Regions from separate parts of the Glycomyces sp. NPDC046736 genome, predicted to be linked through region 2. Evidence: riboswitches for the same ligand, from Rfam matches in the RefSeq annotation. Region 2 holds a riboswitch; the other holds the start of a gene.
The links. Region 2 has a riboswitch for cobalamin ahead of metE (5-methyltetrahydropteroyltriglutamate--homocysteine S-methyltransferase). Riboswitches for the same ligand answer to the same signal wherever they lie in the genome.
Positions count from the first base shown of each region.

Region 1 (6,207 bases), on a different contig from region 2:
GGAGGTCCTGCCGCCGTTCGCGGGCGGATGAGCGAGGCCCGCATGCTGCGCATTCGGCCCGGTGATCCCCCGCACTCGCGCCCCGCTCCCCGGGGAGCCGCCTCGGGCCTGGGCCGGGTTGTCTGCGAGGATGCTTAGGTGCGCCGTCCTGATGAACGAAAGCAACCGCAGGCGGCGTCGCCGCTGTTCGAGCTTTCCGCGGACATGCGGACCACCGCCGAGCGGCGTCGGCGCGCGCACCGGTCCCATGCCCGGTTCGCCCGCGAGGCCGTCCCCATGCCCGAACCGGCGCTGACGACCCGCACTCCCGATCCGTGGCTCGAATCCGCGCCGCTGCTGACGGGCATGGACGAGGTCGGCGCGGGACTGCTCGATTCGCTGGACGCGATGCAGCGCGTCGCGGCCTCGGCCGGCACCGGGCCGCTGCTCATCAACGCCTCCCCGGGCACGGGCAAGACCCACCTGCTCATCCGCCGCGTGGCCTACCTGGTGCAGGAGCTGGGCGTGCCCGCCGGGCAGTGCCTGGTCCTGGCCCCTTCCACCGCCGGATCGGCTCGCATCCGCCGCGAGCTCGGCTCGCTCCTTGGACGTGAGGCCGCCTCGATCACCGTGGCCGAGTTCGACGACTTCGCGGCCGCGAGCCCGCCCGAGCTGGGCCATGTGTTCGTCGACGACCTGCCGCGCATGCCGATGCGCCTGTTCCGCCAGCTCACCGAGCGGCGCGGGCCCGAAGCCGACATCACCGCCACCGGCGACCCGGACTCGGCGCTGACCGAGGGCGAGCCTGCCGCGTTCGCCGCGTTCGGCGAGCGGTTCCCGCAGGCGCACGTGATGCGCCTGTCGCGCAACCACCGCAGCCCCGCTGCGGTCCTGGTGGCCGCGTCGCAGGTGATCGAGCCGATCAGCCGCGTCCCGGGCCGCCTGGTGCAGCCCGAGCGCCCCGCGCTCGAAGGCTCGGGGATCGGCCGGTGCTTCGCGGTCGACGCCGAGGACGAGAAGCGCTTCGTCGCGGATCTGACCGACCGCCTCGCCGACCTGGACGTCGCCCCCGAAGAGCTCGCGGTGATCGGGCCGGACGGGATGAGCGTGGCCGAGGCCGCGGACGGCGAGTACCGGGTGGTGTGCCTGACCGGGATGACCGCCGAGGACTGGCCGAACACGGCCGCCGCGCGGCGGGCGCTGTACGTGGCGCTGGGGCGCACTCGGGACCTCGCGTATGTGAGCCACACCGGTCCGGGCTCGCCGCTGCTGGCCGATGTGGACCAGGGACTGTTCAGTCCATTCGGGATGGTTCCTCAAGTTCGTTCGGGCCCTGAGCAGCCGCGATTGCTCTAATAGCGCATTCGCGCGCCTAGTGGAGTTCCCACGCGGACACGAACGGATGAGACACAATAGTCGGGTAACCGAAGTCTCACGCTGGGAGTCCCGATGGAGCACACCGAAGAGGACACTGTGCCTGTGCACCGGCCGGATGCTCCTGGGTGGTCTCCCTTCGCACCCCCTGAAATGAATCAGCGTCATGAAGCGCCGCAAGCGCCTTTGAACGGAGCCGAGCAGCGCCCGGTACATCACCCGCGCAGCGGCGATCACGTGCCGAGCGAGGCCCCGGCGACGCCGCCCATGCCTGAGACACCGCAGCCGATCGCGCCCGAGGCGCATCCGGCCGCGCCGTTCGAGCAGCCGCCCGCGCAGCCCTCGCCTCCGTCGCGTCTGCCGGTGCCGTTCCCCGATCACGCCGGTGCTTTGGAGCGGGTGGGGGTGACCGCGGACGACTTCGCGTCGCGGCGGGTGGTGCCGCCGCGCGCGCCGGTGGCCGAGACCGGGCTGCGGGGGGCGTTGCACCGCTTCAGTTTCGGGCTGGTGGCGCTGCCACCTGGGCCGCGGGAGCAGGCCCGGCAGCGGGCGGTGGAGACGGTGCGCCGGAACTTCGGGGGCCTGCGGCAGATCACCGTGGTCAACCCCAAGGGCGGGGCGGGGAAGACCGTGGCGGTGCTGATGCTGGCGATGACGTTCGGTCGCCACCGGGGCGGCTACGTGCTCGCGTGGGACAACAACGAGACACAGGGGACGCTGGGGATGCGCGCCCAGCAGGACTTCCATGTGCGCACCGTCCGCGACCTGCTGCGGGACCTCGACCATTTCCGGGGTCCGACCGGGCGGATCGGGGACCTGTCGCAGTATGTGAGGGCGCAAGGCGGCGCGATGTTCGACGTGCTGGCCTCGGACGAGTCGGCGACGGCCGGGGAGATGCTGACCTCGCAGGCGTTCGGGGACCTGCGCGAGGCGGTGTCGCGGTTCTACAAGCTGATCGTGGTCGACACGGGCAACAACGTGCGGGCGGCGAACTGGCAGGCCGCGATCGACGCGACCGATCAGCTGGTGGTGACGATGTCGGCGCGCAACGACTCGGCGGAGACCGCGGCGCGGATGCTCGACCACCTGGAGCAGACCGGCAGGCGGGACCTGGTGCGCGGGGCGGTGTCGGTGGTGTCGATGCCGGCGCATCGCAAGGACGTGGACCTGCCCGCGGTGCAGCGGCATTTCGCGGCCCGGACGCGGGCGGTGCTGCTGGCGCCGTACGAGAAGCTGCTCGACTCGGGCGAGCCGATCCGCTACGACTCGTTGAGCAAGGCGTCGTCGGGGGCCTGGCTGCGGATCTCCTCGGCGGTGGCCGAGGGCCTGTGAGCGGCGAGGAGGCCGACGAGTCCGGCGGCGGCGTCGCCGAGGCGGGCCTCGTCCTCGTCGGCGTGGCCGACCACGAGCGCGCCCTGGATGAACACGAGGGCGGTGCGGGCGAGCCGGGCGGTGTCGGCCGAGTCGTCCATCTCGCCGCGCTCGACCGCGCGGGCCAGGATCGCGGCGAGGTCCCGTTCGAGGTCGGTCCACGCGTCCTGGACGCGGCGCATCGTGGCCGGGTCGTCGGCGAGTTCGACCGCGGCGCGGACGACGAACCCGCCGTCGGCTGCGTGGCGCGAGACCACGTCGAGCACCTCGGCGAGGACTTTCGGCACGTCGACCGGCTCACCTTCGGGGGCTTCGAGGGCACGGCGGGTGACGGCGCGCAGTTCCGGTTCGGTGTCGTCTCTATATCTTCCGAGCGCGGTGATGTAGAGCTGATGCTTGGAGCCGAACGCGGCGTAGAGTCCGGCCCGGTTCATTCCGGTCGCCGCGACCAGGTCCGACATGGACGTCGCGGAGAATCCGCGCTCCAGGAAGACCTTGGTCGCCGCGCGGAGGACTCTGTCCAAATCGGCGTTCTTATTTCTGCTCACGTTGAGCACCGTATCGACACCCGGTGCTACGGGTCAATAACCGGAAGGCGGGAGTTCACTCGCGAGACGCGAGTGAACGGACGCACTGGGGGTGCGACCAGCTTGACACCCCGTGAGCCCAACCGAGAGAATGAGCCAAACTGCACAGGCGCCAGGTGGGGGAAGTCCGGTGAAAGGCCGGCGCTGACCCGCAACGGTAGTCGCGGATTCTCAAGAATCAGCCGAGCACCTCTCGATCGCTCGGTCCACCCGCGTGAGCCCGAATACCCACCCTGCGCCGACCGAATTTGTCAACGCCTGTCGTGGTCTACAGGCGCTTGCGGCGTCGCCGCCTGCCCGAAGACCCACTCGCTCTAGGAAAGGTCAGGCAATGCGCCACCTGTCCGGTCGACTGCTGGCCGCCGCCGCGGTCGTGCCCATGTCGATCCTCGCCACCGCGTCCGCCGCGGGGGCCCAGTCCCAGCCGTTCGACGAGCCGAAGGACGCGGCCGCGTCCTGGCTCGTGGCCCAGTCCGACGGCCCCTCGTGGTCGGGCGGGGACGTCGCCACCTCGCTGGAGGCCACGATCGGCCTCCTCGCCGCCCAGGTGGGCGGCGACCAGGTCCAGGCCACGCTCGAATGGCTCAACGACACCGACACCCTCACCCCGTACGTGTACCCGACCGGCGAGGGCGCCGAATCGGCGGCGCTGAACGCGGGCGCGGCCGGGAAGGTCATGTACACCGTGGCCACCGCCGGGGGCGACCCGACGAACTTCGGCGGGATCAAACTCGCCGACGAGGTGGCCGCCTCGCAGACCGAGACCGGCGCGTACGGCGACGGGACCGCCGGGTCCACCGCGTGGGCCGTGCTCGGTCTCTCGCGCACCGACGCCCCCGCCGGGCCTGAGGCCGCCGCGGCGTTCGCGGCGATGCAGTGCCCCGACGGCGGGTTCAACTTCGCCGACGTGGACGGCGGCGACGACTGCCTCTCCGACCCGGACACGACCGGCCTGGTCGTCTCGGCGCTCGCGACGTTCGACGACGCCGAAGCACTGGACGCTGCCGTGACCTGGCTGGAGTCCGCGCAGGGCGAGAACGGCGGGTTCGACGGCGGCTTCGGCGAGAACGCGAACTCGACCGCGATGGCCGCGCAGGCGTTCTTCGCGACCGGCCGCGACGACGCCGCCCAGAAGGCCGTCGCGTACCTGGTCGGCCTCCAGTTCGACTGCGAGGGCGCGGCCCCGGGCGCGGTCATGTTCACCGACCCCGAGGACCCCGACTTCGGCGAGGCGGGCCGCCTGTACGCGACCGCGCAGGCCCTGGTCCCGATCTCGGGTCAGAGCTACACCGAGCTGGACGGCTCCAACGCTTCGGCCGAGGTCCCCGAGCTGAAGTGCGGCGCGGAGGCCGCCAGCGAAGAGGAGTCGGACTCAGCTTCGTGGCTGCCGTGGGCGATCGGCGCGGCCGTCCTGGTCATCGCCGCCGTCATCGTGGCCCTCGCCCTGAAGGCCCGCCGCTCCGCGTCCGCGACCAAGGGCAGCGCCGCAGACACCGACGAGCAGTAGCACCGCACGTGTCCCGACCCGAACAACCCTCAGGGAGCGGCCGATTCGGCCGCTCCCTGAGCGGCGCCCCCGCAGAAGCGGACGAACGCGACGCGACGCACGCAGTGGGCGTCGCCCGCGGTGCCGATTCGTGGCCGCGCCGCTGGCGTGTCGCCGCTAGCGCGGCGGGGCGGCCCATGTCCCTCCGCAGCCGCGTTGAGGCCATGACCGCTTCCGACGCGCGCCCTCGCGCGCAGGTGTCCGACCTGCGTGCGAGAATCGCGGCGGCGCGAGACCCCGCCGTGTCGCGGCGGCGTGCCGCCGATTCGGCACGACGGCTCCTCGCCACGCCGGTGGCGGGACCGGCGGTCGCCGGGTCGCGCGGACGCATTGTCCGCCCCGGCCACCGCGGCTTCCGCGTCTCGCTGTCGTCGCGACGACTCCCCGCGCTATCAGCCTCGGCCGTCGCATCGCGGCGCATGACCTCGGCGCGGGCCACTTTCTCGCCGGGCCGCGGCCGCCTTCTTCTCGCCGCGCTGCTCGCCTCACTCTTCTTCTTCTCTCCCGCGCTGCCCGCGTCGGCTCAGGAGGCCTGCGCCGGGGTCACGGTCGTGGTCGACTTCGGGGCGCTCGCCTCCCATCCGGTCGTCGGGTGCGCGGCCGAGCCGTCAAGCGGGCTCGACGCGCTCGCGCAGGCCGGGTTCGCGGTCACCGAGGTCGCCTCGATTCGCGGGATGGTGTGCCGGATCGACGCGCTGCCCGAAGCAGACTGCGGGGGGTCGCCGCCCGCCGACGCGTACTGGTCCTATTGGCACGCCGAAGCGGGCGACGCCGAGTGGACCTATTCGATGGTCGGCGGGGCCGACGCCTCGCCCGACTCGGGCGACGTCGAAGGGTGGGCCTTCGGCGACGGGTCGACCCCGCCCCAAATCGCCCCCGCCGACGCCGCTCCCGCAGCGCCCCAACCGGACGAGGAGCCCGGCGGGGCCTCGTACACGTGGCTCATCGCCGTCGCGGCACTCGCCCTGATCGGCGCGCTCGTGCTGTGGCGTCGACGCGGTCGGCGCGCGTGAGCAGCGCACAGCCCGGCGACGCCGAGCAGCCGCCGGACAGCTCGGCCGGTCGCGCACGCGACGCCGATTCGGGGCAACAGGAACCGCGAGACCGTGCCGAGGCACAGTCCGCGAGCGAACCCGCCGAGCGAACGGGCGCACCAGACAGTTCGGCCAGCGCAGTCGCGGCGCGCGTGAACCGGGCGCGGCCGAGCGACACCGAGCAGCCACCAGATGGCACCACCGGTGGCGCAGGCGCCTCCGGTTCGGGCCACCGGGGGCCGCGAGACCGTGCCGAGGCACAGCCCTCCGGTGAACCCGCCGAGCGATCGGCCGCACCGGAAAAATCCGCCCGCGC
Region 1 is NZ_JBEYYO010000032.1:16,031-22,237, forward strand. Features, by position in the region: gene AB0B28_RS22135 (MoaD/ThiS family protein) at 1-31, shown strand, start outside; gene AB0B28_RS22140 (UvrD-helicase domain-containing protein) at 139-1,335, shown strand; partial or broken gene AB0B28_RS22145 (chromosome partitioning protein) at 1,465-2,685, shown strand; gene AB0B28_RS22150 (TetR/AcrR family transcriptional regulator) at 2,613-3,272, opposite strand; cobalamin riboswitch at 3,402-3,563, shown strand; gene AB0B28_RS22155 (prenyltransferase/squalene oxidase repeat-containing protein) at 3,643-4,818, shown strand; gene AB0B28_RS22160 (hypothetical protein) at 5,277-5,870, shown strand.
Region 1: another riboswitch for cobalamin. It lies ahead of AB0B28_RS22155 (prenyltransferase/squalene oxidase repeat-containing protein); the one in region 2 lies ahead of metE (5-methyltetrahydropteroyltriglutamate--homocysteine S-methyltransferase).

Region 2 (6,207 bases):
CGCGCCCGATCGCGCTGAGCGCGGCCGCGATCGCACTGTTCGCCTCCGTCGGCACCGCCGAGGCCAAGGACGACGCCGGGCCCGCGCAGGTCTGGCTGGTCGAGCTCAGTACCGGCGCGGGCGCTTCGGCGCTCGAAGCGGTCGGGCACGACCTGGACTTCGAGATCCGGCACGACTTCGCGCGGGTGTGGAACGGTGTCTCGGTCGAGGCCGACGCGGCCACGGTCGAGCGGATAGCGGGCCTGGACCTGGTCGAGCGGGTGTGGACCGACGTGGTGTTCACCGGCCCGGCCCGCGTCGGCGCAGATCGCACCGAGGCCGCGGTTCCCGAACTGGCGCAGGCGATCGCGACGACTCGAGCAGACGAGGCGCATGCCCGCGGCGTGACCGGCGAGGGCGTCAGGGTCGGCGTGATCGACTCCGGCGTCGACTACACCCACCCTGACCTGGGCGGCTGCTTCGGCGAGGGTTGCCGGGTGGCCTACGGGACCGACTTCGTGGGCGACGATTTCGACTCCGACGACCCGGACAACGCCGAGGCCGACCCCGACGAGGACCCGATGGACTGCGGCGGCCACGGCACGCACGTGGCCGGGATCGTGGGCGCGAGCGGGACGGTCACCGGAGTGGCCCCGGGCGTCACCTTCGGCGCGTACCGCGTGTTCGGCTGCGAGGGCTCGACCAGCGGCGAGGTGATCATGCAGGCGCTGGAAGCGGCCCTGGTTGACGGCATGGACGTCGTGAACCTCTCGCTGGGCCAGTCGTTCCAGTGGCCGGGCTACCCGACCGCGGTGGCCGCCGACCGGCTCACCGAGGAGGGCGTGACCGTGGTGGCCTCGATGGGCAACGACGGCGAGGCCGGGGTCTACTCCGGCTCGGCCCCCGGCGTGGGCGAGGACGTGATCGCCGTGGCCTCGACCGACAACCCGTCCCAGCGCATGAGCGCCGCGTTCGTCCCCGCGCTGGACCGCGCGATCGGCTACAACACGCTCGACGCCGCGACCGAACCGGAGACCGGCGAGACCTCCGACCCGCTGGTGTGGCTCGGCCGCGCGTGCGCCGACGACGCCTCGGAAGGCGACGTGAACGGCAAGGCCGCCTTGGTCGTTCGCGGCACCTGCACGTTCAAGGAGAAGTACGAGCGGGCCGTGGCCGAGGGCGCGACGGCCGTCGTGGTCTACAACGACCGGTCGGGCCCGTTCGGCGGCCAGGGCGTCGAGGACCAGGGCGTCCCGGCGATCGCGGTCACTGACGCCGACGGCGAGGACCTGCGGGACCTGGCCGAGATCGGCAAGGCCCCGGTCCTGGAGTTCACCGGCGACACGGTCCTGGTCGACCTGCCGCGCGGCGGCTACACCTCGTCGTTCAGCGCTTATGGCCCGGCCCCGGATCTCGCGTTCAAACCTGACGTGACCGCGCCGGGCGGGGGCATCTGGTCGACCGTGCCGGTCGTGGACGGCTCCTACCGGTCGATGTCGGGCACTTCGATGTCGGCCCCGCACGTGGCCGGGGCCGCCGCGCTGCTGCTCGGCGCCGAACCGCGCCTGGACCCGCGCGACGTGCGCACCCGCCTGGCGAACTCGGCCCGGCCGGTCGCGTGGGGCGACAACCCCGACCTGGGCGAACTCGAAGCGGCGCACCGGCAGGGGACCGGTCGCATCGACGTGATCGCCGCGCTCGACGCCCGCGCGAGCCTCTACCCGACCGGGGTGAACACCGGCGACGGCACCGAGGCGCGCACGTTCGAGCTGACGCTCACTTCAAGCGACCGCCAGGCCCGCGACTACGAGTTGAGCCACGAGTCGACGATCGCCACGACCGGCGACGTGCGCGACCCCGGTTTCCATGCGGCCGAACCGGAAGTGACGTTCGAACCTGAGACGCTTCGCCTCTACCCGGGCCAGTACGCCACGGTCGCCGTCACGGTCACGCCCAGCGAGGAGCTCCCGCTCGGCAGCGTCTTCGGTGGCCGCGTCACCGCCACCCCGAACAAGGGTGAGGCGCTGACGGCCGCGTATTCGGGCTACCAGGGCGACTACCTCGCGATTCCGGTCCTGGAGCACCCGGAGTACCCGCGCCTGGGCGCGGTCGTGGGCCAGGACCCCGAGACCCGCGAGTTCGAGTACCGCGACTTGGAGGACGGCGAGACGTTCAGCATCGCCGACGGGCCCCAGCTCGCGGCCCTGGTCTACCTGGGGCACCAGGTCGCCTCGCTCGAAGTGAGCGTCGCCAACGCCGATACCGGCGAGGAGGTCACGTGGGACCGCGAGGCGTTCCTGCCCCGCTCCCCCGGCCCGGCCGACGCGATGGGGATCCACCTGGCCGACCTCGCCGAGCAGCGTCCCGACGCGTTCGAACCGGGCCGCTGGACGCTGACGGTGCGGGTGCTCAAAGCCCTTGGGGACGAAGCGAACCCGGGCCACTGGGAGCAGTGGACCTCACCGGAGTTCACCCTCACCGATTGAGCGAACGACGCGGGCGGCCGGGCATCCAGTGCCCGGCCGCCCGCGTCGTATCCGTCAACTGCGTCGGTGGACGAGCTGTGCGCCCGCCTGGTCCCTCGGGGTGATCGTGATCTGGTCGATGTTCACGTGGGCCGGGCGGGTGGCGATCCAGGTGATCGTCTCGGCGATGTCGGCGGCGGTCAACGGGGTCATGCCCGCGTAGACCGCGTCGGCCCGCTCCTGGTCGCCTTCGAAGCGCACCAGGCTGAACTCGGTCTCGACCATGCCCGGGTCGATCTCGCACACCCGCACCGGCTGCCCGAGCAGCTCCATGCGCAGCACCCGCGTGAGCGCGGCCTCGGCGTGCTTCGCGGCGTTGTAGCCCGCGCCGCCCGGGTAGGGCTGGTGGCCCGCGATCGAACCGACGACCATGACCTGGCCGTTGCCCGAGGCCACGAGCTTCGGCAAGAGCGCCTTGGTGATCCGTACCGTGCCGAGCACGTTCACGTCGTACATCCGCTGCCACAGTTCGAGGTCGGCCTCGGCGACCGGCTCGAGCCCGAACGCGCCGCCCGCGTTGTTGACCAGGACGTCGCACCGCTCGACCTGCTCGGCGAAAGCGGCCACCGAGGCCTCGTCGGTGACGTCGAGCGCGATCGCCCTCCCGCCGGACTCGGCCGCGACCTCGGCGAGGCGGTCAGCGCGCCGGGCCCCCAGGACCACGTCGAAACCGGCTCCGGCCAAGGCTTTCGCGGAGGCCGCGCCGATCCCGCTGCTGGCCCCGGTGACTACTGCTACAGGTCGATTCATCGGCCCGACACTACTCGCCGCGCTGGCCCCGTCCCACACTCCGGCCGCGACCGGGCAGGTCGCCGGGCCGCGGCCGTACCATCGGTGGCGACGCTGGTTCCGAGCGGTGCGAGCCGCCCGGCCAAGAGGGAATCTGGTGCGAATCCAGGACTGCCCCGCAGCGGTGAGAGGGAACGAAACCCGCCATGAGCACTGGGCCCGGCCTGGGAAGCGGCGGGAAGTAGGCATCGGAAGGCGCCCTCGAGTCCGAATACCTGCCCGCGTACCGCGCGCGACCGCGCGCGGTCCCGTTGTCGCACGTTCGAGGGAACTGACACATGACCAACCGCATTGCCGTGCGCGCCACCGCACTCGGATACCCGCGCATCGGGTCCGGGCGCGAACTCAAACGCGCGCTGGAATCCTATTGGGCCGGGCGCACCGGCGCCGCCGACCTGGAGGCGGCCGCGGCCGCCGTCCGCGCCGAGATGCTCAAGGACCTCTCGGTGCTCGACTCGGTGCCGACCGGGACCTTCTCCTACTACGACCACGTGCTCGACACCGCGTTCGCCGTCGACGCCGTCGCCCCCAGGCACCGCCGCGAGGACCCGCTCGACGCGTACTTCGCCGCCGCCCGCGGCGACGCGTCGGCCGCGCCCTTGGAGATGACCAAGTGGTTCGACACGAACTACCACTACCTCGTGCCCGAGATCGGGCCCGAAACCGCGTTCGAGGCCAAGCCTGAGAAGGCCGTCGCCGAATACCTCGAAGCGCGAGCGAAGGGCCTGGACGCCCGCCCGGTGCTCCTCGGCCCCGTCTCGTTCCTCCTGCTGGCCAAGGCCTCCGAAGGCGCTGACGGGTTCCGGCCCTTCGACCGGCTCGGCGACCTCGTCGAGGTCTACGTCGAGATCCTCGGCGCCCTGGCGAAGGCCGGGGCCGGCCTGGTGCAGCTCGACGAGCCCGCGCTGTGCGCCGACCGCACGGCGGCCGAGCTCGAAGCCGTCGAGGCCGCCTACCGCCGCCTCGTCGGCACCGCCGAGATCCTGGTGACCGGCGGCTACGGGCCCTTCGGTGAATCGCTCCCGGTGCTCCTGGAGGCCGGCGTCGAAGGCGTCGCGCTCGACCTGGTCCGCGGCCGCGCTGACCTGGAGACACTGACGACACTTGATGTTTCACGTGAAACATTTTTGGTGGCCGGAGTGATCGACGGCCGCAACATCTGGCGCGCCGACCTCGCCCGGGCCGCGGCCGACGTCGCCGCGTTGCGGCAGCTCAGCGACCGCGTCGCCGTCGGCTCCTCGTCCTCGCTCCTGCACGTCCCGGTCGACCTGGACGCCGAGACCGCGTCCGACTCGCTCCCCGCGGCCCTGGTCGAGCGCCTCGCGTTCGCCCGCCAGAAACTGCGCGAGATCACCGCGCTCGCCAACCCCGAAGGCGACCGCCACGAGCGCACGCCCGCGCCCGAGGCCTGGCGCGACGAAGCGGTCCGCTCGCGCCTGGCCGCGCTCGGCCCCGACGCCGACCGCCGCGCGCCCTACAGCGAACGCCGGGACGCCCAGGCCGCCCGCGTCCCGCTCCCGCCGCTGCCGACCACCACGATCGGCTCGTTCCCGCAGACCGCCGAGCTGCGCAAGGCCCGCGCCGCCCACCGCCAGGGCCTGATGATCGACGCCGACTACCAGGCCCGCATGCGGGCCGAGGTCGCCGAGGTCATCGCCGAGCAGGAGAAGCTCGGCCTCGACGTGCTCGTCCACGGCGAACCCGAGCGCAACGACATGGTGCAGTACTTCGCCGAGCAGCTCACCGGCTTCGCGACCACCGCCGCGGGCTGGGTCCAGTCCTACGGCTCGCGCTGCGTGCGCCCGCCGATCCTCTACGGCGACGTGGCCCGCACCGAACCCATGACCGTCGAATGGACGACCTACGCGCAGTCGCTCACCGCCAAGCCCGTCAAGGGCATGCTCACCGGGCCGGTCACGATCCTCGCGTGGTCCTTCGTGCGCGACGACCAGCCGCTGGCCGACACCGCCGACCAGGTCGCGCTCGCTCTGAGGGACGAGGTCGCCGACCTCGAAGCCGCCGGGACCGCGATCATCCAGGTCGACGAGCCCGCGCTGCGCGAGCTGCTGCCCGTGCGGGCCGCTTCGCGCGCGGCCTACCGCGACTGGGCCACCCGCTCGTTCCGCATCGCGACCTCCGGGGCCGCCTCGGCCACCTCGATCCACACGCACCTGTGCTATTCGGAGTTCGGCGAGGTCATCGACGCGATCGCCGCCCTGGACGCCGACGTGACCTCGATCGAGGCCTCCCGCTCCAAGATGGAGGTCCTCGCCGACCTCGACGCCGCCGCCTACCGCAGCGCGGTCGGACCTGGCGTGTGGGACATCCACTCGCCGCGCGTCCCCGCCGTCGAGGAGATGGCCGCGGCGCTGCGCCTGGCCGTGGCCGCGCTCGGGGCCGAACGCGTGTGGGCCAACCCCGACTGCGGGCTCAAGACCCGCCGCTACGAAGAGGTCCGCCCCTCGCTCGCCAACCTCGTCGAAGCCGCCAAGCTCGTCAGGGACGCTTAGAGCTCGGCCGGGGCCGGGCGCACCAGTCCGGCCCCGCATCACACCCGAGCGCGTCACCGCCTGCCCCGCATACGGGCCCGCGCCACGTACCCTTGCAGTGTGGCGATCGACAATTACCGCATCCTGTCTGAACCGGTGCAAGGCGGCATGTCCGGCCTGGCCAAGGCCAGCATCGACTGGCGGCGCCTCGCGCACAACGTCGAAGCGCTGGCCCGCGCCGCGGGCGTCCCCATGATGGCGATGGTCAAGGCCGACGGCTACGGCCACGGCATGCTCCCCACCGCCCGCGTGGTGGTCGAGGCCGGCGCCGCGCGCCTCGGCGTCGCCACCCTCCGCGAAGCCTGGCAGCTGCGCCGCCTCCCCGAATTCGCGAACACACCCGTGATGGCCTTCGCGTGGGCCCC
Region 2 is NZ_JBEYYO010000015.1:85,999-92,205, forward strand. Features, by position in the region: gene AB0B28_RS15800 (S8 family serine peptidase) at 1-2,465, shown strand, start outside; gene AB0B28_RS15805 (SDR family NAD(P)-dependent oxidoreductase) at 2,520-3,254, opposite strand; cobalamin riboswitch at 3,332-3,531, shown strand; gene metE (5-methyltetrahydropteroyltriglutamate--homocysteine S-methyltransferase) at 3,572-5,803, shown strand; gene alr (alanine racemase) at 5,903-6,207, shown strand, end outside.